2 regions of the Ruegeria sp. CG4 genome follow, and region 1 is predicted to be linked to the other one. Evidence: riboswitches for the same ligand, from Rfam matches in the RefSeq annotation. Region 1 holds a riboswitch; the other holds the start of a gene.

Region 1 (11,897 bases):
AGTCGGGCGGCATCATACAGGTCGGCCAGGGTTGAAGGGCGGTAGTGGCCCGTATCGATGTCGAAGACACCCGGCGCGGCGCCGCCGGTTGACATATGGACCCGCGTGCCTTCGATCCGCAGATCGTTTTCAGGAAATTGCCCGCAAAGGACGAAATTCCGCCTTGCCTGCTTGATCGACTTGCGCACAAGGGCGCGCGGAAACAACAATCGTCCGTCATCGCCCAGCGTCCCGCCCGCTGCCGTCACCTTGTCGACCATGGATGGGGTCGGCTGACTTAGTCCGAGGGTCTCAAGCAGCAGCAATGCGGCTTCCTCGGTCTGAGCGACTTCATTCGGGGACAGCGGTTTCAGGCACCCGCCAACCACACCCGGCCATACCGCAGGGCTGGCCTCGTCGCTGTTATCTTGTGTCAGACGGTCCTTGCGACCGCGCCGGCGCGTAGACATGGGCCTAATATCATGAGCTCAGCTTCATTCAAAGTCAGCCTACACAGCCATAGGGCTTGTTTACAAAAGCCGTTTTCTCAGCAATTGATGAGTAAAACTTACATTAGGGAAATTCGTGACCGCCTCTCTTCCCGCCCTTCGCGCCTTCGATGCAGCCGCCCGCCAGGGCAGTTTTCGAATTGCGGCCGAGAAACTGTCAGTCACACCCACGGCGATCAGCCATCACATTCGAGGGCTGGAAGAGCAGCTGGGCGTCAAGCTGTTTGAACGGGCCGGGCGCGAGGTCGCGTTGACCGAAGATGGCAGGCGTCTGGCGGCAGCAACGGCTCAGGCATTTGAAATTCTGGATGACGCGGTGCGTTCGGTTCGCCGCGGCTCCCGCAAGGTGGTCCGACTTGCTGCGGGGCCGATTTTCACCGCCCGCTGGCTGATGCCCCGGATCGGTGATTTTTGGGACGACCACCCCGAGATCGAGCTGGAGGTGGTTCCGAGTTACCAACCCGGCATGCTGGACCGGGCAAACATCGACATCGTGATCCGCTGGGAACGAATGGCCGAGATGCCCGAAAATTCGATCAAGCTGATCGAGCTTGCCCCCGTTGCCATAGCGTCGGAGGCATTTGTCCTGAAGCACGGCCCGGTGAATGAGCCCCAAGACCTGTTGCACTGTCCGCTGTTGCATCAAAGGAACCACTGGGGTTGGCTCGACTGGTTCTGGGCGATGAATGTCTCGGTTGATGGCCCTTTGCGTGGTCCGATCTTTGAAGATGCCAATGTTCTGCTGCGGGGTGCCTCAGAAGGGCAGGGCGCGATTGTCGGCTGGCTGCCCTTGATCGATCAGGATCTGGCCGAAGGCCGCGTCGTGCGTCTGTTTGATGAAAAAATAACACCTACTCATGGTTATTTCGTCGAGAGCACAGGACTTGGCCGATCGCGACGCGAGACCCGGGCCGCGATTGAATGGCTGCAGGTTCAAAGCCTGGGCTCGCAGGCTGATCTGCCCTGATCCCGCCAGTTGAGAAGCATCCTTCATGCCAGTGAAGCGTGAAGGGCGAATTTGGTTGAAATTGTTTCGACATCACCCTAATCACGGCCTCACCTCGGGGTGCGCGGAATGCCGCGCTGAGACGCCCATTGCGAACCCGTTGAACCTGAACCGGCTAGAACCGGCGGAGGGAAAGGTGACGGTTTCATCCATCCTTGCCCTCTCGCCGCAATGGAGGATGACATGAAACATCTGCTGATTGCTGCGGGAATTCTGAGCGCGACTTCGGCTATCGCCGCCGACAAACCTCAGTTGACCGTTTATACTTATGACAGCTTCGTCTCGGATTGGGGTCCGGGTCCGCAGGTCAAAGAAGCATTCGAAGCGGTCTGCGACTGCGAACTGAACCTTGTTGGTGTGGAAGACGGTGCCGCCCTACTGTCGCGCATCCGTCTGGAAGGTGAAAACTCGGATGCAGACGTCGTCTTGGGTCTGGACACCAACCTGATTGCGGCAGCAAAGGAAACCGGCCTGTTTGCGCCCAGTTCGGTCAGCGCCGACTACACTTTGCCCGTAGAATGGAACGATGACGTATTTGCGCCTTACGACTGGGGGTATTTCGCGTTTGTCCATAATGCCGACGCAGCAGCACCGGCCAATTTCCGTGAGCTGGCCGACGGTGATACCAAAATCATCATTCAGGATCCGCGTTCATCCACGCCAGGGCTAGGCCTGTTGCTGTGGGTCAAAGCCGCCTATGGCGACGAAGCGCCCGAAATCTGGGCAGGACTGGCCGATAATATCGTGACCGTCACCAAGGGCTGGTCCGAGGCGTATGGACTGTTTCTTGAGGGTGAGGCTGACATGGTTCTCAGTTACACCACATCACCTGCCTATCACCTGATCGCTGAAGAAGATGCAAGCAAGGCGGCGGCCGCATTTGACGAAGGTCACTATATGCAGGTCGAAGTAGCCGGAAAACTGGCCGGAACCGATCAGCCTGAACTGGCGGACCAGTTTTTGCAGTTCATGGTTTCGGATGCCTTCCAGCAGATCATCCCGACAACAAACTGGATGTATCCGGCGGTAACGCCTGCGGCGGGCCTGCCCGAAGGGTTTGATACACTGACCGTACCGGAAAAATCTTTGCTGCTGGATTCTGATCAGGCGGCAGCCGTGCGGGACGAGGCGTTGGCGGAATGGCTGGGCGCGCTCAGCCAGTAAATCCGACGCCGGGTATTGGCGCGGCGACACTGGTTGCCGTGCTTATTCTTGGCACGCTGGCCGCAGTTGCCCTGCGCGCCGATTCCGCAAGTGGGTTCGGACCGGCCGATTGGTCAGCCCTTCGGTTCACGCTGGTTCAGGCGGTGTTGTCCGCCATTTTCAGTGCAGGGCTTGCCGTTCCTGTCGCCCGCGCGCTGGCCCGGCGGCGTTTTCGCGGGCGGGCGGTTCTGATCGCGCTGCTGGGGGCGCCGTTCATTCTGCCGGTCATCGTCGCCATCATCGGCTTGCTGCAGGTTTTCGGCCGAGCGGGCTGGATTTCAGACGTTCTAGCGGTTTTTGGGCTACCGCCGATCCGCATCTACGGGCTGCATGGCGTGGTTCTGGCGCATGTCTTTTTCAATCTCCCCTTGGCCACGCGTCTGATCTTGCAGGGGTGGCAGGAGATCCCGTCCGAAAGGTTTCGATTGGCCGCCCAGTTGGGTTGCAACGGATGGGCCATGTTCCGGCTGATCGAAATGCCTATGCTGGCGCGTATCCTGCCCGGTGTTCTGGCCGTTGTTTTCGCCATTTGCCTGACCAGTTTTGCCGTTGCCCTGACTTTGGGTGGTGGACCACGCGCGACCACGATAGAACTCGCGATTTACCAGGCCTTTACCTATGATTTCAACTTGGGTCGCGCCGCGCTTCTGTCCGGGGTGCAACTGGTTCTGACCGCGACTGCGGCCCTGGCAGCGCTCAGGTTCTCCAGGGGTGACGGGTTTGGTGCCGGGCTGGATCGTTCCATTCGACGCTGGGATGAAGGGACGCGGGCGTTTGATGCCTTCTGGATCAGCGCAGCGGCGGTCTTTCTCCTGCTGCCGTTGACCTCGGTCGTGATCTCCGGACTTTCGGGAGTGTTCGAGATGCCGGTGCTGGTGTACCGGGCGGCCTTGATATCCGTTTTGGTCGCGGCAGCCAGCACCGTCGTTCTGCTGCTTCTGGCCTTGCCGATGGCGATGACGGTTGCAACCGGGCGATACGGGATCGTCGAACTCTGCGGTGTTCTTGGATTGGCAGCGTCACCTCTGGTCGTCGGCACCGGGCTGTTCATCCTGATCCGCCCACTTGCCAACCCTACTGTTCTGGCTCTGCCTGTAACGGCTCTGGTGAATGCCGTCATGGCGTTGCCCTTTGCCCTGAGGATACTTGTTCCATCGACGCGCGAGGTTGTTGCGCAATACGGTCGCCTGGCACTGTCACTGGATATGAGCAGATGGAGTTTTGTGACACGCATTTTGCTGCCGCGTTTGCGACCGCAAATCGGATTTGCCGCGGGTCTGGCGGCGGCACTGTCCATGGGGGATCTGGGGGTCATCGCGCTATTTGCCGATGCACAAATCGCCACGCTTCCGCTTCAGATTTACCGGCTGATGGGAGCCTATCAGATGGAGGCTGCGGCCGGTGGCGCCCTGTTGCTGCTGGCGCTTTCGATGGGGGCATTCTGGCTTTTGGATCGAGGAGGGCGCTGGCATGCTGAAGCTTGATGGCTGTGCGATTTCAAATGGCGATTTCGTATTGCGCGCGAGCCTGCAAATCGAAACCGGATCACGCGTTGCGGTCATCGGTCCTTCTGGCGCGGGAAAGTCGACCCTTTTAGAGGCGGTTGCTGGGTTTCGCGATCTGGCCGCGGGGCAAATTTACTGGCGCGGCAGCGATATTACCGGATTACCGCCGGGGCAGCGCCCGCTGGCGATGCTGTTTCAGGATGGGAACTTGTTTCCTCATCTGACCGCTGGCCAGAACATCGCCCTGGGTTTGCATCCGAACGGCCGGTTGTCAGCCGATGAGCAGGCACAGGTGCATTCCGCGCTGGATCGTGTTGGCTTGCCCGATATGGCGGACCGGCGACCGGCACAATTGTCGGGCGGTCAACAAAGCCGTGTTGCCCTTGCCCGCGTGCTGGTACAACAGCGGCCTTTGCTTTTGCTGGACGAGCCGTTTGCCGCTCTGGGACCGGCGCTCAAGGCGGAAATGCTGGATCTTGTCTCTGCCCTGACGACCGAGGCCGGAACGACAATGATGATGGTCAGCCATGATCCACAGGATGCAAGACGAATCGCAAGTCATTCGGTTCTGGTGGCGGATGGGCTGGCGCACCCGGTCACAGAGACATCCACACTTTTTGATAACCCGCCGCCTGCGTTGCGAGACTATCTTGGGTGACACGTCCGCCGTCAGTTGGCTCCGGCGACCAGATTCCACAGGAACAGATCTAAGGAGCGTGAAATCTTGTTGCGGTCAAAATTATCCGAAAAACTTCGCACAAGGATTGAATCGTGACCCTTGTGAATCTCGATCGTGAGCTGCTGAAGAAACGCCAAGGCGAGTTGGTCCGAACTGTTCATCTGATCTGACAAGTGGACGAAAATGCCATAGCGCTCTTCGGAATAGACCTGAGCGTCCGCACGGGCCTGACAATCCGGGTTTCTTTCAATGTAGGACTTCAATGCCAGCGTCACGATCTCAAGATCGCCAACCGAGTAATAGATTTGCCCGTCGCACAGCGCTTGCGCCAGTTTTTCATGGTTTGGGTAACTGCGGACAACATAGGCAGCGTCAGGATCTGTATCGGCCGCATCGGCGCTGACATATTTAGCAAGCGAACCCACATCCCACGTCAACCCAGCTACGGCATCCGGGCAATCGGTCAGGCGTTTTTTCTCATCGTCGCTGAGAACAACCTTGTCTACATCCGGATGCATTCTGACGATTTCCGAGAATGTCTCGCCGAAACCGTATTGTTCTGCAATCAGCCTAATAGAACGCGGTGCCGTGGTGCCTTCCACGATCCCTGCGACCGGGCCGATACAGGGCCAGTGACCAGCCCACTGGTCACGCGTCGTCTCCGCCCTTCCGACACCAGACAGATAGACCGGCGGGGAAACAAGCACGCCGGGATAGGACAAACGCTCTTGGGTAATGGTGGCCGGATCGCAGAGAATGTTGATTTTGCCGCTTTGCAGGTCGGTGAACCGGTCCCGCGCCTCGATAGCCTTCCATTCGACGGTGAAATCGCGGGACTTCTGCAGTTCTTCAAGGACCGTGGCGCAGATATTGACCATGTAGCCGGTGAACACCTCACCCGACGCAAGAGGCGGCGTATCGCTGGTCAAACGTCCTTCGCGATCACGCACCGCGAGATACGAAAAAGGCGGGGCGTCCGTTCGCACGCCAACGATCAGGTCCGCTTCGGCCGTGACAGAAGAGGCAGTGCCTTGCCAGGCCAAAACCGCCAAGGCGAACGCCAAAACAGCAGGGCGTGTCATGAGCGACCATCCGATCTCTGGGGCTCGCGGATGCGGGTGCCGACAACTGACAGGATTTTCTTCATCGAACCGGTTTCAGCCAGTTCGGCGGCGATTGCGTAAAAGACCAGGAAAATGGAATAGGGAAGCGTTACCATGATTGCGATGTCCAGCAGGCCAAGGCCCGTCGCCGGGGGGACTATATTGAACAGGCTTGCGGCCAGATTTGCCACCATCAGAAGGAATGCCGATACCACCAGGGCGATACCAACCGTCACGAACCAGCGCATCCGGTCATGCTGATCCGCAACGAACAACAGGGCGCAGGCCGTCACGTAAGACAGCAAAAAGATACGCGGCAACTGTTCGATTTCATCCTTCAGGAAATTCAGGCCTGTTGTGATCATAGCGCTGCCGTCACCGTCCAGCGCGTGTCGAACGACACCATCCGCGCCGATGCAGGTTATCGCACCATAGAGAACCGTGGCCAGGAAGGCGGGCCAGAAAGCAAGCTTGGCATAGTCCCAGAACGGAATCTGTATATCGTCACTGCGGGGCCAGCTGCCCTGATCCATCCTGAGATGCCGCAGCAGTATGGTAAGAAACGCCAGCAGGATAAGTGACGGGATCAGGGGGATCAGCATGGCGGCGCAGATTTCGCGCAATTCGGTCGCATCGCTTACGTTGCTGCTGAACATGGCCACCTGTTCAACCAGGACATAGCTGAAAACCGCCCCGAAAATACTTGCAAGCGTGATGTCGTGCAGGGATTGCGCGGTGTCTTCACCAGTCACTTTTTCGATGATCTGTGCCGTTGGCGTGTTCATCAGCGCTTCGGGCACTTTGCGCGACCTGATCGAATAAAGCGCAAACAGACACTGCATCGAGTCCGCCAGTTTTGCGGTTTCATCCTGCAGGCTCTGCAAGGTGTCTTTTTCCAGCTTGAAGTTAGCAATGCGGCCCAGAATGCTGGCGTACCGTGATCGCAGGTCGTCGATCCGCGCCAGAGGGGTATCTTCGTTGAACAATTGCCGGAAGGCCGAGCTTTGCGGCCCGATGATTGGCGGTTGCAGCAAATCGATACAGCGCAACGAGCTTTCGATGCTTTGCACCATTCCATCCATGATCGGGTCAACTTTGCTTGCCGCGATCTTCTCACGAAAAGCTTTCCACAGCGGCAGGGTCTCGCCATCCCCATAGCTGCCGTAATTCAGATCTTCGAGAGATTGCAGCACCCGAAAAATGTTTCTGGGTACACCGGCAAAGAAATAGGCGATGGCGCGGATTTTGCGCTCGATAACCTGAAAGGTGGGCGAAGCGGCCCCAAAGGTGATGGCGATGGCCAGCCAAAACGGCAGAGTACGCGGATCAACGGCAGGCCCCGTACCAGCCTCGGGGTTAACGATGGATCGGGCCACAACGTTGGACCCGCCTGTCGCAGCCGTCGCTTCCTTGCTGCCCATCACAAAGGTCGCGATCAGTTCCGGCGACATCAGCATCACGAAGTAGATGCCGACAAAGAACACCATATATATCGCCAGACCTCGGCGGTTTTCGGCCTTGGTGGTCAGTGCCGACATTCGGACGTTTTCAAGCTCTTTACGAGATGCCTGGTTGTTGGATTTCAGATTGTCCACGGCGTCAGAGGTTGTGTATTCCTTGTACGCCTCGAACAGCAGTATCAGCCCACCCAGACCGATGGCCCAAACAGCATAGTTGCCCATGTTTTCGGTTCCCCGACTCTGTTGCGTCAATCAAAGAGTTTCGCGTAACCGCACTACCAGCCGCATTTTTCATATTTGGGATTGCAGGAAGTATTGGCGTAGGCCGCAGACTCTTTGATCACCGCGTTCGCGGCAACCAATATCAAAATGATAACAACAAGATACCGCATCAGTTACTCCACAAAAAACTAAAAAACGGCTGCGCCGATCAAATGTTTATACTAAATATCTAAAAACATAACATAAAACTTGCAATTACGCAACCTGAGGGGGAGCGTTCCGCCCGATTACACCGATGCCGTCTCAAGCCGCTATGGTTGTCCGCGTTCAATGGCACAGGTTGTGGAAGTGCCAAAAAAGCTATCCAGGTAGCCGGGTGGCGAATCCGGCGTGATCCCATATGGCCATAAAAATGGTCAGGAAGTACCCGGAAACCAAACAATATCAACTGCCTTGGCCGGGCGCAGGCTTCCACTGAAAACCCACGCGAATAATCCCATGATCCGTGGTTCCGCTTTCTTTATGATCGTCATGGTTCAGGTGGTCATTCTGCACAAGCATCTCGTCAAAGGCCCAAAGGCGTTTCTTCGAATTATCGTAGAACTCCTGACTGAACATGATGTGGTCCAAGCTTTCGCGCTGTCCTTTGAACACATGCGTGTAATATACGTCGCGCGTCGAACGGTATTCCTGCATGGTTTGCGCGGTATAAAGCGCGTTGTCGGCTCCTCCCGAAGACAGAGGCGACAGGTAGGTTGGCTGTTCTGACAGAATATTGAGCGTGTTGCTTTCCTTGCCGTCATTCATGTCGCCGATCAGAACCACAGGGGTATCCGTTTTCTTTGTCAGGTTGGTTATGATCACGCGCAAAGCGGCCGCTTCGGCGGTCCTGCGCACGGTCGAGATAGCATAGCCCAGTGACGTGATATGCGGGCCGTGAACGTCCTTGTCATACCAACCCCGCTCGCGCCAAATCTGGGCCGGGCGGCGGGATTTGAAATGACAGACGAACACATGAATAACCGGTGTCCGAGGATCGGGGCGGACCTGAAAATGCATGACAGGACGGGAAAAGCCATCCAGCGCCACAGAAATATCAGGTTGCTGCGGATCATCCCCTGTCGACTGCAAAACGCATTCCTCGGGAAAATCTTCGATCCATTCTGGTTGATCCACCAGTATGTCCGAACGCACAGCGGCCGCGCATACGATCTTCTTGTTATTGTGATCCTCGGGCACCAACAGTGTATGGGTTCCAGCCAAAGACGAGTTGTCCAGCGCCGCTTGCAGCGCGTCCTCGGCCCAAAGCTCCTGCACGCCGACCACGTCCGCATCAATTCTGCTCAGCGCCTTCGCGGTAAACGCTATCTTCTTTTCATAGGTGGCCTGATCCCATCCATCTGAGTCGCCATAGATGGCCTGACCAGACAGGTGAAGGTTCAACAAATTGAAACTGGCAAATGAAATATCTCGCGCGGTCATTACTCCCTCCAAGGTATTTAGATAGAAATTTCTTTGGAACAGATCCCTCTCGAATACTCATATTTCCGGGCAGTCGGGTCCTGGTGTTAACTCTGCGGCCAGCCGTCCGAAATTCGCGGGCTTCGGGTCAGTAGCGCGGTTACATTGTATCAGAAGTTCTCCAATATTTTGCTAGAAACGCTTTTCTGTGGCAGATTTTATGAATTGGTTAAAAGGAGTTCACAGGATGGCTTTGTTTTTCTCCCGGCGCAATTACAACGCTTCAAAAAAGAAGTTCACGATAAAACCTGCCGCGAAAACCCGGTACGTCTCGATCTCACATACAAGTTCCGACGGACGCATCCGGAAAGGAGGCATCATCAAGCAAAAGAAGTGGCTTGAGATGGTGCAGAAGGCAGGAGGTGACAAAGACGTCCTGATTTACGTTCACGGTTTCAACACGTCGCAGAAGGAAATGCTGGACCGGCTGGCCAAGATCGAAAAGGGTGTGAGATCAAAAGGATATAAGGGCGCGGTCGTTGCGTTCGACTGGCCAAGCGACGGTTCTGTTCTCAGCTATGACAAGGATCGTTCCGACGCCAAGGCAGTGGCCCCTCATCTTGTGGGCGACGGAATACTGCCGTTGCTGGCCATGTCGCCGCGCCCAAAAGTTCATCTTATCGCGCATTCCATGGGGGCATTTGTTGTTTTGCGCGCCTTCTCCGATTTTGGTGACTCGGCGGGTTCTGGAAGCGGCAACTGGGGCGTCGATCAAGTCATGTTTGCATCGGCCGATGTGGATTCCGCCTGGCTCGAGAAAGGCGCGTGGGGGGGGCTGGTTCTTGGCAATCGCAGTAAACGCTTCACGAATTACTACAGCGGTCGGGACAAGGTGTTGGCACTGGCCGGCGGGCTAGTCCACGGCGGACGCGACCGCGCAGGCCATGTTGGGATGCCAACGCTCACTACCAAAGGCCATTGGGACATTTACTGCAATGAACAATACAAGCGCGACGTTCCGAAGCCAAAACGAACCAAAGTCTATTCCCATCGCTGGTGGTTCGACAGTAAAGGGTTCTTCAAGGACCTCACGCTGACCATCGGCGGTAAGGACGCCGAGTCTATGGCCACGCGCAAAAAAACCACCGGCCATGACCTGGCGTTACTGGCTTGAGTGAGCAGGGCATGCCAAATAGGCACATTCGCGATACAGTTTCTACCGTCGCTGGTCGATAGAATGATGAATGGTTCCTTACCAGTCCCCCGCACATAACGTGAGTCAGTGCATCTGAATTTGTCAGTTATCAGTTTTGGGAAGGCGATCGAACCGGAATACTTGATTGAGGCAAGCCACACCCTTGGATTTGCAGGAAGGTTCGCCACGGATAGGAAAAACAGTCTGGGAACTCGGCGATTTCAGGATTTACCCTCAAAATTGTTGCGGGCATCAAGGCGGCATCGCCGAAGGACCGGGGGACCGCCTTCGACGATCCGGCTGATTTGCTCCGCCTCAACACGCATTTGGCTACCGAGGAAAATTCGCTCGCGCAAGTGCTTAGAACTTGGGTTGCAAAAACTGGAAGTTTTCAGGATCCGAGGCCGGCGGCCAAAAAAAGGCCATCGCATAAAACGTGATCAAACCCGCCAAGATGAACTCCGTCGGTTCACAAGCCCGGTTCACCTGGGTTCTGGCCCGAAAGGTCAAACACAAAATCACATGCCTCGGCAAACTCATGACGTGGAGTTGTGGTGTTCAACCCGTGCAGTCAGAGCTCAGGTTTTCTGGGCGACATAGGTATAGTAGTTGCACGCTCCGAAGAATGTCTCCTCGTTACTGGCCCGGTGCTGCGCGGACAACCAGTCGGCGGCCTCACCTTCGCTCATATCTCCATTTCGCACGACCAGCGGAATATAGCTATCGGCCAGGTTCAGAAAGAATGAACCATTCCGGGCTTCAGCGAAAACCTCGGGCAGGAAATGCGTCAGTTTCAAGCCATGCCGCGCAAGGACTGCGGGCATCCTGCGCAGGACCAGAGGATTGGCAACCACGGCATTAAGTATCATGTTGACGACTTCACTATTGCGCGCCGCATTTCCGGCTCCGAAGGTCAAGGAGGCGTAGTCGCCGTCGAAGACAGCGACCGCGCCGCCAGGGCGCACAACCCGGGCAGCTTCTGCGATCACCGCATCCGGATCGCTGACATGGCTGACAAGTGTGTGGGCGAGCACCACGTCATAGCTGTTATCAGGATCGGGCAGAGCGTGGGAATCGCCGGTCCGGAAATTGACCCGCCCTGCAAGGCCTTCTTCGGCGGCAAGGCGAGTCGCAGCCTCGACCAATTCCGGGCTGTAATCTATTCCAGTGATCTCAGTGACGAGCCCTTCACGTGCTGCCAACGCGCGGGCGACTACCCCGGTGCCGCAACCAAGATCAAGCAACGTCTTACAGAACCCGAGGTCGATGTGTTGTAGATATGCTTCGCGCATTCTGACAAAGACCGGGTCGCGGCCGCGAAATTCCAGCCGGTCGACAATTTTTTGGAACCCTTCAGGGCCGAGACTTCCGATCGACTGGAAGATATCGTTGCCGCTCATATTGCTTTTTTCATAGTCGATTTCTCCAAAAATGCACCCCAAGGCTGATTTTGGCAGGCTTGGAAAAGACCGATTTCCCAACGCCAGCCATGTCGGATCAAGGCGTTCGGTTGGCCCGGATTAAGACAGCGCCTTAACAGGTATGCGGCTTTGGGCTTCTGTACTGCTTGCCGCA
Region 2 (11,897 bases), on a different contig from region 1:
GCGACAACTTCGACCCGGTCACCATCTTCGAGTTTTAGTGCCAGTCGAAGGCTTGAAGGGACGAACTGTTCATTCACAGCTGTAGCTACGCAGCCCGAGAATCCACATTCCGCCAGCAAATCTGACAGGGTTTCTGCGCGGCTTTCGCGCGCCTCGCCATTAAGCACGATCTTCATCGACCATCTCCGAATGTTTGTTTTCCAGCGCCAGATCGGCGACGCCCTGTGCCAACGCGGGCGCAAGCAAGTAGCCATGGCGATACAGGCCATTGGCATAGATCGTTCGACCCAACCGGCGGATGCGAGGCAGGTTGTCGGGAAAAGCGGGGCGAAGATCGACACCGATTTCCAGGATCTCAGCCTCACCAAAAGCCGGGTTCAGCGCATAAGCCGCACTGAGAAGCTCCAACATCGAGCGGGCAGTAATCCGGCCGCTGTCCTCGGATTCGATCATCGTTGCGCCCAGCATGTAGACCCCGTCACCCCGCGGGACGACATAAAGCGGCATGCGCGGATGCAGCAGTCGCACAGGGCGAGAGAGAGTGACATCTGGGCAGCGGATCACCAGCATCTCGCCTTTGACGCCACGCAGATCATGCAAGATCTCGCGCGCGTGCAACCCCCGGCAATCGATCGCATTCTCCAACCGGGAAGGGGCCAGTGTACGGTGAAAGGGCACACCTCGGTCCCTGAGGTGGCTGCAGAGGTCCCGCAACGCTTGCCGGGGATCAAGATGGGCCTCTGCCCGGAAGAAGAGACCGTTACTGAAACTGTCTAGATCAGGCTCTAAATGGGCGATATTCGCACTTCCGACTTCTGAATGCCCATCCGTTCGGCGTGCAAAGCGGCGCAGATCCGGCAGGTCGCGCGAATGCGCAACAACCAGCGTTCCGCACCGATGCACCCGCGTTCTGGCGGCCCACCAGTCAATCGCTGTTTGTCCAAGCCGCAGAACCGGTTCCTCGGCATTTTCATATTCACACCAGGGGGCAAGCATGCCACCCGCCCACCAGGAACAGCCATGTGGGCCTGGCGGGCCTGCCGAGTCGAATATCTGCACGTCAGCGCCGCGCGATACCAGCTCGGTGGCAACAGTCAGACCGGCTACTCCGGCACCTATGACCGACCAGACGGTCATGCGGGCCAAAGCTGATGAAAATGATGAACCGGCCCATGCCCGCGACCAATGTCCAGATCATCGGACCGGGCTATCGCGCCTTGCAGATAGCTGTGCGCATCTGCAACGGCCGTCATCAGCGTTTTTCCCAGCGCCAGCCCGGCAGCAATTGACGCGGACAATGTACAACCGGTGCCATGCGTGTTTTTGGTATTTCGGCGCGGTGCCGTGAACTCTGCCACCAAGCCCGAAGCGTCGATCAAGAGATCACGGCAAATGTCGCCGGATCCATGCCCGCCCTTCATCAGAACGGAACCTGCGCCCATGTCACACAAGGCAAGCCCCTGTTCTACCATCTGATCCGGCGTCTCCGCAGCCGGGCAATCCAGAAGGCGTCCGGCCTCGGGCAAGTTCGGCGTCAATAGCGTGGCTATGGGCACGAGCACCGCCCGCAATGTCTCAACCGCGTCTTCTGTCAGCAAGGCATCGCCGGATTTGGCAATCATCACAGGATCCAGAACGATGGAACCACGAAACGCTGCAAGGCTGTCTGCAACACATCGGATGATCTCCGGCGTCGCCAGCATGCCAATCTTGACGGCGCCCACGCTCAGATCAGACAGAACGGCATCGATCTGTGCGGTGACAGTATTCAGCGGGATCCCGTGAACGGCGGTAACGGCCCGTGTGTTTTGCGCGGTCACGGCGGTGATCACGCTGGCACCATAAACCCCCAAGGCAGACATTGCCTTGATGTCAGCCTGAATTCCGGCACCACCGCCACTGTCCGAGCCTGCAATTGTGAGCGCAATAGGCGTCATATCGTTGCTCCATCAAAATTGGGCAACGCGCGCATGGAAAACGTCTGACAATATGAGACCGTTCCCTACGCCGGTATTGCCCGGATCAGGTTCGATGGGTTAGCGAATTCACGCCTCTCAGCCCTTCGATCAGGGCACCCCAACGGTTGACCGGACAATCACAGGCACATCGGAAAAACACAAGACTGAATTTGATCTGTTTTATGGCCACCCTGATCCCTTGGGTAAGGCCAATGGTATTTGCGAGGCTCTGCCTCGCGCTCCGGGATATTTTTGGCCAGATGAAGGAAAGATCCCTTGTTCATCTGGCCCAAATATCCCGAGGGAGGCGCCCACAGGGCGGCGGGGGCAGCGCCCCCTGCAACAAATAAGCCGCCCGAAACCGGGCGGCTTTGGTCGGGAAAGCGGTTCCCTTAGCTTTTCATCCCATCCCAGAAGGACTTGACCGACGAGAAAAAGCTTTTTGATTCCGGGTGGTTGTCCTCTCCCAGATCGTCAAACTCACGCAGCAGTTCTTTCTGGCGACTGGTCAGGTTGACCGGTGTTTCCACAGCCAGTTCGATGAACATGTCACCCACGCCACCGCCACGCAGGGCGGGCATTCCTTTGCCACGCAAACGCATCTGGCGGCCCGACTGGCTGCCTGCCGGGATCTGCACCCGGCCACGACCGCCATCGATGGTGGGCACTTCGATCGAACCACCCAGAGCGGCCTTGGCCATGCTGACCGGCACGCGGCAATAGAGGTTTATGCTGTCGCGCTCAAACAGCTTGTGATCGGACACTTCGACAAAGATATACAAATCTCCCGGGGGGCCACCACGCATTCCGGCCTCACCCTCACCCGCCAGACGGATGCGGGTTCCGGTTTCGACACCGGCTGGAATATTGACGGACAGCGCCCGTTCTTTTTCCACCCGACCCGCGCCGCCGCAGGATTTGCAGGGATTCTTGATGATCTGACCCAATCCCGAGCAGGTCGGACAGGTGCGTTCAACGGTGAAAAAGCCCTGTTGCGCGCGGACCTTACCCATACCCGAACAGGTCGGACAGGTGGTCGGTTCAACGCCGCTTTCAGCGCCCGATCCATCACAGGCCGAACAGGCCACGGCAGCGGGCACGTTGATGGTTTTTTGCAAGCCCGCAAACGCCTCTTCCAGCGAGACGCGCAGGTTGTAACGCAGGTCGGAACCGCGTGCGGCACGACGGCCACCGCCACCGCGCTGGCCACCCATGAAATCGCCGAACAGGTCGTCGAACACATCCGAGAACGCGCTGGAGAAATCGCCCTGACCAAAGCCGCCGCCGGGCCGGCCCCCGCCGCCCATGCCGTTTTCAAACGCGGCATGGCCAAAACGGTCATAGGCAGCCTTGCGTTCTGCGTCTTTCAGAACGTCATAGGCTTCGTTCGCTTCCTTGAACTGCGCCTCGGCTTCCGGGTTGTCCTTGTTGCGGTCGGGATGCAACTCTTTGGCTTTCCTGCGAAAACCTTTCTTGATCTCGTCCGCCGATGCACCCTTGGACACGCCGAGTACATCGTAATAGTCGCGTTTTGACATCAGTGTTTCCTTCTGCCTCAACGTAAACGGGCCGGCCCGGTATCCGGACCGGCCCGAATTGGCCCGGTTACCCGTTAGTTACGCTTGTCGTCGTCCAGATCTTCGAACTCGGCGTCGACAATATCGTCATCACCCGGAGCGGCGTCCGCAGCTGCCGGTTCATCCTCGGCCTCTTCGGACTGCGCCTTGTAGATGGCCTCGCCCAGTTTCATGGCCGCTTCGGTGACGTTCTGGATGCCCGACTTGATCTTGTCGGCATTTTCGGTTTCCAGCTCGTCTTTCAGCGCGGCAATCGCCAGCTCGATGGCTTCGATGGTGGTCGGGTCGACCTTGTCGGAATGCTCTTCCATCGACTTCTCGGTCGAGTGAATGAGGCTTTCCGCCTGGTTCTTGGCGTCGACCAGCTCGCGGCGTTCCTTGTCGGCTTCCGCGTTCTCTTCCGCGTCCTTGACCATCTTTTCGATGTCCTCGTCGGACAGACCGCCCGAGGCCTGGATGGTGATCTTCTGCTCTTTGCCTGTGCCTTTGTCCTTGGCCGAAACCGAGACAATGCCGTTGGCGTCGATGTCGAAGGTCACCTCGATCTGCGGCATGCCGCGCGGTGCGGGCGGGATGTCTTCGAGGTTGAACTGACCCAGGATCTTGTTGTCCGAAGCCATCTCACGCTCACCCTGGAACACGCGGATGGTTACGGCGTTCTGGTTGTCTTCGGCGGTCGAGAAAACCTGGGACTTCTTGGTCGGGATCGTGGTGTTGCGGTCGATCAGACGGGTGAACACGCCACCCAGGGTTTCGATGCCCAGCGACAGCGGGGTCACGTCCAGCAGAACCACGTCTTTGACGTCGCCCTGCAGAACACCGGCCTGAATGGCGGCACCCATGGCAACAACTTCGTCCGGGTTCACACCTTTGTGCGGCTCTTTACCGAAGAATTTGGTGACCTCTTCGATCACTTTCGGCATCCGGGTCATACCACCGACCAGAACAACCTCGTCCACGTCAGCAGCCGACAGACCGGCGTCTTTCAGAGCGGCGGCGCAGGGCTTCATCGACTTCTTAATCAGGTCGCCAACCAGCGATTCCAGCTTGGCGCGGGTCAGTTTCATGACCATGTGCAGCGGCTGGCCGTTCGAACCCATCGAGATGAACGGCTGGTTGATTTCGGTCTGCGAGGTCGAGGACAGCTCGATCTTGGCTTTTTCAGCAGCTTCTTTCAGACGCTGCAGCGCCATCTTGTCGGCAGACAGGTCGACGCCGTGTTCCTTTTTGAACTCGTCCGCCAGGTAGTTGACGATGCGCATGTCAAAGTCTTCACCACCCAGGAAGGTGTCACCGTTGGTCGATTTGACCTCGAACAGGCCGTCGTCGATTTCCAGGATGGTCACGTCGAAAGTACCGCCGCCAAGGTCATAGACTGCGATGGTTTGAGTGTCTTTCTTGTCCAGACCATAGGCCAGCGCGGCAGCTGTCGGTTCGTTGATGATCCGCAGCACTTCCAGACCGGCGATTTTACCGGCGTCTTTGGTGGCCTGACGCTGTGCGTCGTTGAAGTATGCCGGAACGGTGATAACCGCCTGCGTGACTTCCTCACCCAGATAGCTCTCGGCGGTTTCCTTCATCTTACCCAGAGTGAAGGCCGAGATCTGGCTTGGGGAGTACTTTTCGCCGCGGGCTTGGACCCACGCGTCGCCATTGCCGCCATCAACGATGGCGTACGGCACCATTTTCTTGTCTTTTTCGACTTCGGCATCATCCACACGACGACCGATCAGACGCTTGACGCCAAAGATCGTGTTGTCGGGGTTGGTGACCGCCTGACGTTTTGCAGGCTGACCGACCAGTCGCTCATCTTCGGTGAAGGCGACGATCGAGGGCGTGGTCCGCGCCCCTTCGGCGTTTTCGATGACTTTCGGCTGCGAGCCGTCCATGATGGCCACGCACGAGTTTGTGGTACCAAGGTCAATCCCGATTACTTTACCCATATTTTCAATCCCTTTCTCTTCAAGGCGATGTCCCGAGGCCGGGACCCGTTATGGCATCCCTGCCCCGATCTGCATTGCGTAATGGCCCTACACCATTGCGCGTCCCGGCGTATATAAGGGCGCGACGAAAGGCCTGCAAGCGGTGTAAAACGCAGGTTTTCGGGATTTTGTGGCCTTTTTCGGCAAGGTTTTGGCAAGGATTGAGGATTCTGGGATGGCCCGGCTGATTTTGCGCGGATTTGACATCAGAAAGGGCTGGCTGGATGCATCGGCCCAGACGCAACTGATCGAAACGCTGCGCCCGATTCTGAAAGCAGCGCCACTGGTGCTGCCAGTGACGCCGCAAGGCAAGGCGATGTCGGTGCGCATGACCTCGGCCGGGGCCGTTGGCTGGGTCACGGACCGGGATGGCTACCGGTATCAAACACTGCACCCGCAAGGGAAGGCCTGGCCTGACATTCCCGAACCGATCCTGAACCTGTGGCACGACCTTGCCAGCCGCGAACGCGACCCCGATTGCTGTCTGATCAATTATTACGGGGAAGGCGCCCGGATGGGTCTGCATCAGGACAAGGACGAGGCCGATTTTTCCTGGCCGGTTCTTTCGGTTTCGCTGGGGGATGATGCGCTTTTTCGGATCGGCAACACCACCCGAGGCGGCAAGACCGAGTCGATCTGGCTGAACTCGGGCGACGTTGTCATCATGGGCGGGCCGGCACGGCTGACTTATCACGGGATCGATCGCATCCGCTTCGGATCTTCCAAACTCTTGCCAAAAGGCGGGCGGATCAACCTGACGCTGCGGGTGGCCCGTTAGCGGCGTGCGTCCCAGCTTTGAGACACGTGTTTGCGTGTAAAGAACTCACCCAACAGCCCGATCATCAACAGCGCTATGCCGACCCATAAGGCATATTCCCAGTTTGTGTTCCGTGGAAAATAGTTGCGGAAAATGAAGCCCCGGGCCTGGTCGATGATGTGAAACAGCGGGTTCCAGGCGAACATCATCAGGATATAGCCGCCCAGCGCATTGGCGACGAACATCTTGCCCGAGAACACCATGTTCAGACGCCGATAGATGTTTTTCAACATCTCCGCCGTTCTTGGAAACCACGGCTTCAGGGCCATCAGGTTCAAACCCACCGTGCATCCCACAAACCACGACAGGATCAGCATTCCGAAGGCGCCGCCTGGGTCCAGAATATCCAAAGGTTCAACCGCGACATGATACACGAACAGGATCACCAGAATCGAAACGAGCTGCGTGTAAAGCGCGCCGAAGGCCGCCGCCAGCAGCATGATCATCGGATTCATCGGCGAATGCAGCATCATCGGATTGTTCCCCGGCGCAATACCGGCAATCGCGGATACCGACTTTACATGCATGATGAACATGAAAACGCCCGACAGCATGTAAAGCACGAAGTTGCCGCGGATTTTGGCAATCCGTCCCCCCATAAATGACAGGATCAGGTAGAAGACAGTGGCCAGAATGACGATCTGCATGATGTTGATGAAAATCGCGATAACAGCATTCGAATGTTGCGAGCGTATCTGCCGCACGACGGCGTGAAACACCAGTTCCGCCGTGGTGAAGGCACCGCCCAAAAGCGTTTGGTTGCGCTTGTAATAAAACACCCGACGCGTCTTTCCTGCTTCTTTGCCCAAAAACTGGCACGAAATTCTTGCCGTTCCGTAACCGTCACATCATAAGTCCAACAGGACATTGGATCAACAAATCCCAGGAACGGAGCATTTTTGTGACCTACGACGCGTTAATTCCCGTCATCAGACGCCTTGCCCTGCAAGCAGGGAACAAGATCATGCAGATATATGAGGCGGATGATTTCGACGTGAAGGTCAAATCCGATAGCAGCCCCGTGACCGAAGCGGACGAGGCAGCAGATGCCCTGATCTCGGCCGGTCTGCGCGAAGCCTTTCCCGATACCCTTCTGGTGACCGAGGAACAGGCGGCCTCGCACACGCAGAAGGGTGATACGTTCCTGATCGTCGATCCGCTGGACGGCACTAAGGAATTCATCAATCGGCGCGGCGATTTCACCGTCAATATCGCGCTGGTCGAAAACGGCGTTCCCACGCGCGGCGTTGTTTATGCACCTGCCCGGGGCCGCATGTTCTACACGCAGGCCGATGGCCGGTCGGTCGAAGAAACAGGTGCGCTTGAGATGGACATTATCGGGGACGTTACGCCAATTTCAGTGTCTGAACCGGACAATTCCGCCCTTTTGGTCGTGGCCTCGAAATCGCATCGGGACCAGGCGACCGAGGATTACATCAACAAATATCAGGTGAAGGACAGCAAAAGCGCCGGCTCGTCGCTCAAGTTCTGCCTTGTGGCCACTGGCGAGGCCGACATCTATCCACGGGTTGGCCGCACGATGGAGTGGGACACCGCCGCCGGACACGCGGTTCTGGCCGGCGCCGGGGGCAAGGTCGTTCGCTTCGACGATCATTCACCGCTGACCTATGGCAAGGAAGACTATGCAAATCCGTTCTTCATTGCCTACGCTCCGGGTGTGGAACTGAAGGAAGCCTGATGTCTGTACTGATCGCAATCCCCGCCCGTTACGCGTCGACCCGCTATCCGGGCAAACCGCTGGTGCCGCTGACCGGTGCAAATGGCGTGTCCATGACCCTGATCGAAAGATCCTGGCGCGCTGCGTGTTCGGTATCCGGCGTGGACCGCGTTGTAGTGGCCACAGACGATGACCGCATTCGTGACGTGTGCGAAGGGTTTGGGGCGGAAGTGGTCATGACCTCCGAGACCTGTGGTAACGGCACGGAACGCTGCGCCGAAACCCATGCCAATCTGGGTTCGGGCTACGAGATCGTCGTCAATCTGCAGGGAGACGCACCGCTGACACCGCATTGGTTCGTCGAAGATCTGATCGCGGGGTTGCGCACGGCCCCTGACGCAGGTGTGGCCACGCCGGTCCTGCGCTGTGACGGTGATGCGCTGAACAGCCTGCTGAATGATCGCAGGAACGGACGGGTCGGCGGCACAACCGCCGTGTTCGGTGCGGATCACAGCGCAATGTACTTCTCGAAAGAGGTGGTCCCCTTTACCACGGCCACTTATGCGGGTGACGAGCCAACCCCGGTGTTCCATCACGTGGGTGTTTATGCCTATCGACCGGATGCGCTGGCCGCTTATCCCGACTGGCCGGTGGGGCCGCTGGAGAAACTGGAAGGACTGGAGCAGCTTCGGTTCATGGAGAACGGCCGCAAGGTTTTGTGCGTCGAGGTTGAGGCCAAGGGCCGCCAGTTCTGGGAACTGAACAACCCGCAGGACGTGCCCAAGATCGAAGAAATGATGGCCGCGATGGGGTTGGATTGAACGTTTTTACCCATTTCACCGTCTCCTTTCATGGCCTAGTGTTTTTTGACGTTCGGAAATTGGATCATCCATGACAGTTGTTCTTGTCACCGGCGGTGCCGGATATATCGGGTCGCATGCCTGCAAGGCCCTTGCTGCCGCAGGCTATACGCCTGTGACATATGACAATCTGGTTACCGGCTGGCAGGACGCGGTGAAATTCGGGCCGTTCGAACATGGTGATCTGCTGGACCGAAACAGGCTGGATCAGGTGTTTGCCAAATACCGTCCCGTTGCGGTGATGCACTTCGCTGCTCTCAGCCAGGTGGGCGAAGCGATGGCGCAACCCGGCCGATACTGGGCGAACAATGTCACCGGTTCGCTGAACCTGATCGAAGCAGCCGTCGAAGCCGGATGTCTGGATTTCGTCTTTTCGTCGACCTGTGCCACTTACGGCGATCAGGACAACGTGGTGCTGGACGAAAACGCGCCACAGAATCCGGTGAATGCCTACAGCTCCTCGAAACGCGCGATTGAGGATATTCTGCATGATTTCGGGGCCGCGCACGGGCTGAATCACGTCATTTTCCGCTATTTCAACGTTGCAGGAGCTGATCCTGAAGCAGAAGTTGGCGAGTTTCACCGGCCCGAAACCCATCTGGTGCCGCTGATGCTGGATGCCATCGACGGCAACCGGGATGGTCTGACCGTGTTCGGAACCGATTACGATACGCCGGACGGCACCTGTATCCGCGATTACGTTCATGTCTGCGATCTGGTCGATGCCCATGTTCTGGGACTGAAATGGCTGGAAAACGGCAAAGGCAACCGGGTGTTCAACTTGGGCACCGGGTCCGGGTTTTCGGTGATGGAAGTGATCGAGCAATCCGGCGCGGTCACCAACCGAACAGTGCCCTATACGATCGGACCCCGTCGCGCCGGGGATTGTACGCGGCTGGTTTCGGGCTCGGACCGGGCGGAACAGGAACTGGGCTGGCGGCCGAAAAGATCAACGTTAGAGACAATTGTCAGGGACGCGTGGCGCTGGCACCAGACCGGACACTACGAGAAATGAGGGTCATGTGACCGCGCACCCGGTACAGGATCTGCCATCCATTGGCTGGGCGCAGATGTACCGGTTGCGTCTGAAACGCCGCGGGCTCTTGTGGCGCTCATTCCGAAGCCGCCGCCAGCTGTCCTGTCTTGAGGACCGGACGGAGAAAATCGGTAAGGGAGATATTCTGGCCTTTATCACACTGCGCAACGAGATGATGCGGCTGCCGTGGTTTTTTGAACACTACCGAACCCACGGCGTGGATCATTTTCTGATCGTGGATAACGGCAGCGACGACGGATCGACCGAATATCTGTTGGAACAACCAGATGTTTCGGTCTGGAACACGACGGCCAGCTACCGTGCCGCGCGGTTTGGCCTGGACTGGCTGACCTGGCTGCAGATGAGATACGGGCACGGGCACTGGACCCTGATGGCTGATGCGGACGAGTTGCTGATTTACGCCCATCACGAGACCAGATCGCTACATGATCTGACCGCATGGCTGGAGTCGCACGGGCAGGATGCCTTTGGTGCGCTGATGCTGGATCTGTATCCGCAAGGGCCGCTGGGGGATCAAGGCTATGACCCCGAGACCGACCCGACCCGGGTACTGGACGGGTTCGACAGCGGTCCCTACCGGGTGCAGCGTCAAAGCCCGCTGGGTAATCTTTGGGTGCAGGGCGGAGCCCGCGAGAGGATGTTTTTCTCAAATGCCCCGCGTCGGTCGCCCACGCTGAACAAGATCCCTCTGGTACGCTGGTCCCGGCATTATGCCTTTGTAAACTCGTGCCATTCCGCGCTGCCGCGCCGGTTGAACACCACCTATGACGGCCCGGGGGGGACTGCGGCCTCGGGTATCCTGCTGCACACCAAATTCCTGCCGGATGTCGTCGACAGGTCCGAAACCGAGAAGACCAGGCGTCAGCATTTTCATGATCCGGACCAATTCGGGCCATATTACGATGGCATAATTGCGCAGCCTGTCATGTGGACAGAGCGATCAGAGCACTACGCCGGATGGCAGCAATTGCGCGCGCTGGGGCTGATGAATGACGGGGGCTGGAACTGAATTGCCGCCTTCCCGACAGAATTGCAACGCCCCCGGCTAACAACTTTTAAACCCGTTGCCTCGCAAGATGCATAGGTGGCATAAAACGGCAATGGCTCGGATCCACTCAGGCTTGAACAGGCCCCGGGCCTGCTCGCGTAATAATAAGGGTTGGGCAGTCGCGTGAGCCTGTTGGATTCATATAGAATGAGGCTTCGGCGCAAGCGCCGTCTGGTGCGCTGTGTGCGCAAACGAAGCGAGCTGCGCGCGGTTTCGAACAACACCGCGCAAATACAGCGTGGCGATGTCTTGCTGATGAGCGTTGTACGCAACGAAAAGATCAGGCTGCCGTTCTTTCTGGACTATTATCGCAACCTGGGCATCAATCACTTCCTGTTTGTCGATAACGACAGCGATGACGGAACCTGCGCCTTTCTTGAGGCGCAGCCGGATGTGTCCGTCTGGCAGGCCGAGGCCAGCTATAAGCGCGCATCCTTTGGTCTGGACTGGTCCAACTATCTGCTGCGCAAATACGCGCCCGATCACTGGGTCCTGACGGTCGACCCGGATGAGTTCTTCATTTACCCGTTTTGTGACACCCGCCCGATCCGCGCGTTGACGGACTGGCTGGATGGCTGCGCCGTACGCAGCTTTGGCACCATGCTGATCGACATGTATCCGCAGGGTCCGGTCGAAGAGGCGCCATATCAAGAAGGGCAGAATCCGTTCGAAATCGCGAACTGGTTCGACTCGGGCAACTACATGATTACCCGGAACCCCGATTATGGAAATCTGTGGATTCAGGGCGGTCCCCGCGCGCGGGTGTTCTTTCAGGACAATCCCTCAAAAGCTCCGGCGCTGAACAAAATACCGCTGGTCAAATGGGACAAGCGCTATGTCTATGTCAGCTCGACCCATTCCCTGCTGCCGCGCGGGCTGAACCAAGTCTACGACGAATGGGGCGGTGAAAAGGCCAGCGG

What was found. A riboswitch is a leader RNA that binds a small molecule or an ion and turns the genes downstream of it on or off. The one in region 1 is predicted to bind thiamine pyrophosphate.
Region 2: another riboswitch for thiamine pyrophosphate. It lies ahead of thiD (bifunctional hydroxymethylpyrimidine kinase/phosphomethylpyrimidine kinase); the one in region 1 lies ahead of thiB (thiamine ABC transporter substrate binding subunit).

Annotation. Positions count from the first base shown of each region.
Region 1 is NZ_JBQFRB010000006.1:217,920-229,816, reverse strand. Features, by position in the region: gene ACR0J2_RS16500 (trimethylamine methyltransferase family protein) at 1-449, opposite strand, end outside; gene ACR0J2_RS16495 (LysR family transcriptional regulator) at 565-1,455, shown strand; TPP riboswitch at 1,541-1,645, shown strand; gene thiB (thiamine ABC transporter substrate binding subunit) at 1,678-2,658, shown strand; gene ACR0J2_RS16485 (thiamine/thiamine pyrophosphate ABC transporter permease ThiP) at 2,634-4,181, shown strand; gene ACR0J2_RS16480 (thiamine ABC transporter ATP-binding protein) at 4,168-4,860, shown strand; gene ACR0J2_RS16475 (transporter substrate-binding domain-containing protein) at 4,872-5,963, opposite strand; gene ACR0J2_RS16470 (hypothetical protein) at 5,960-7,666, opposite strand; gene ACR0J2_RS16465 (endonuclease/exonuclease/phosphatase family protein) at 8,111-9,148, opposite strand; gene ACR0J2_RS16460 (alpha/beta hydrolase) at 9,375-10,301, shown strand; gene ACR0J2_RS16455 (methyltransferase domain-containing protein) at 10,901-11,722, opposite strand.
Region 2 is NZ_JBQFRB010000007.1:176,907-188,803, forward strand. Features, by position in the region: gene thiS (sulfur carrier protein ThiS) at 1-176, opposite strand, end outside; gene ACR0J2_RS17635 (FAD-dependent oxidoreductase) at 160-1,137, opposite strand; gene thiD (bifunctional hydroxymethylpyrimidine kinase/phosphomethylpyrimidine kinase) at 1,134-1,937, opposite strand; TPP riboswitch at 1,983-2,089, opposite strand; gene dnaJ (molecular chaperone DnaJ) at 2,351-3,496, opposite strand; gene dnaK (molecular chaperone DnaK) at 3,571-5,478, opposite strand; gene ACR0J2_RS17655 (alpha-ketoglutarate-dependent dioxygenase AlkB family protein) at 5,693-6,295, shown strand; gene ACR0J2_RS17660 (ABC transporter permease) at 6,292-7,113, opposite strand; gene cysQ (3'(2'),5'-bisphosphate nucleotidase CysQ) at 7,236-8,033, shown strand; gene ACR0J2_RS17670 (3-deoxy-manno-octulosonate cytidylyltransferase family protein) at 8,033-8,833, shown strand; gene galE (UDP-glucose 4-epimerase GalE) at 8,904-9,887, shown strand; gene ACR0J2_RS17680 (glycosyltransferase family 2 protein) at 9,895-10,938, shown strand; gene ACR0J2_RS17685 (glycosyltransferase family 2 protein) at 11,125-11,897, shown strand, end outside.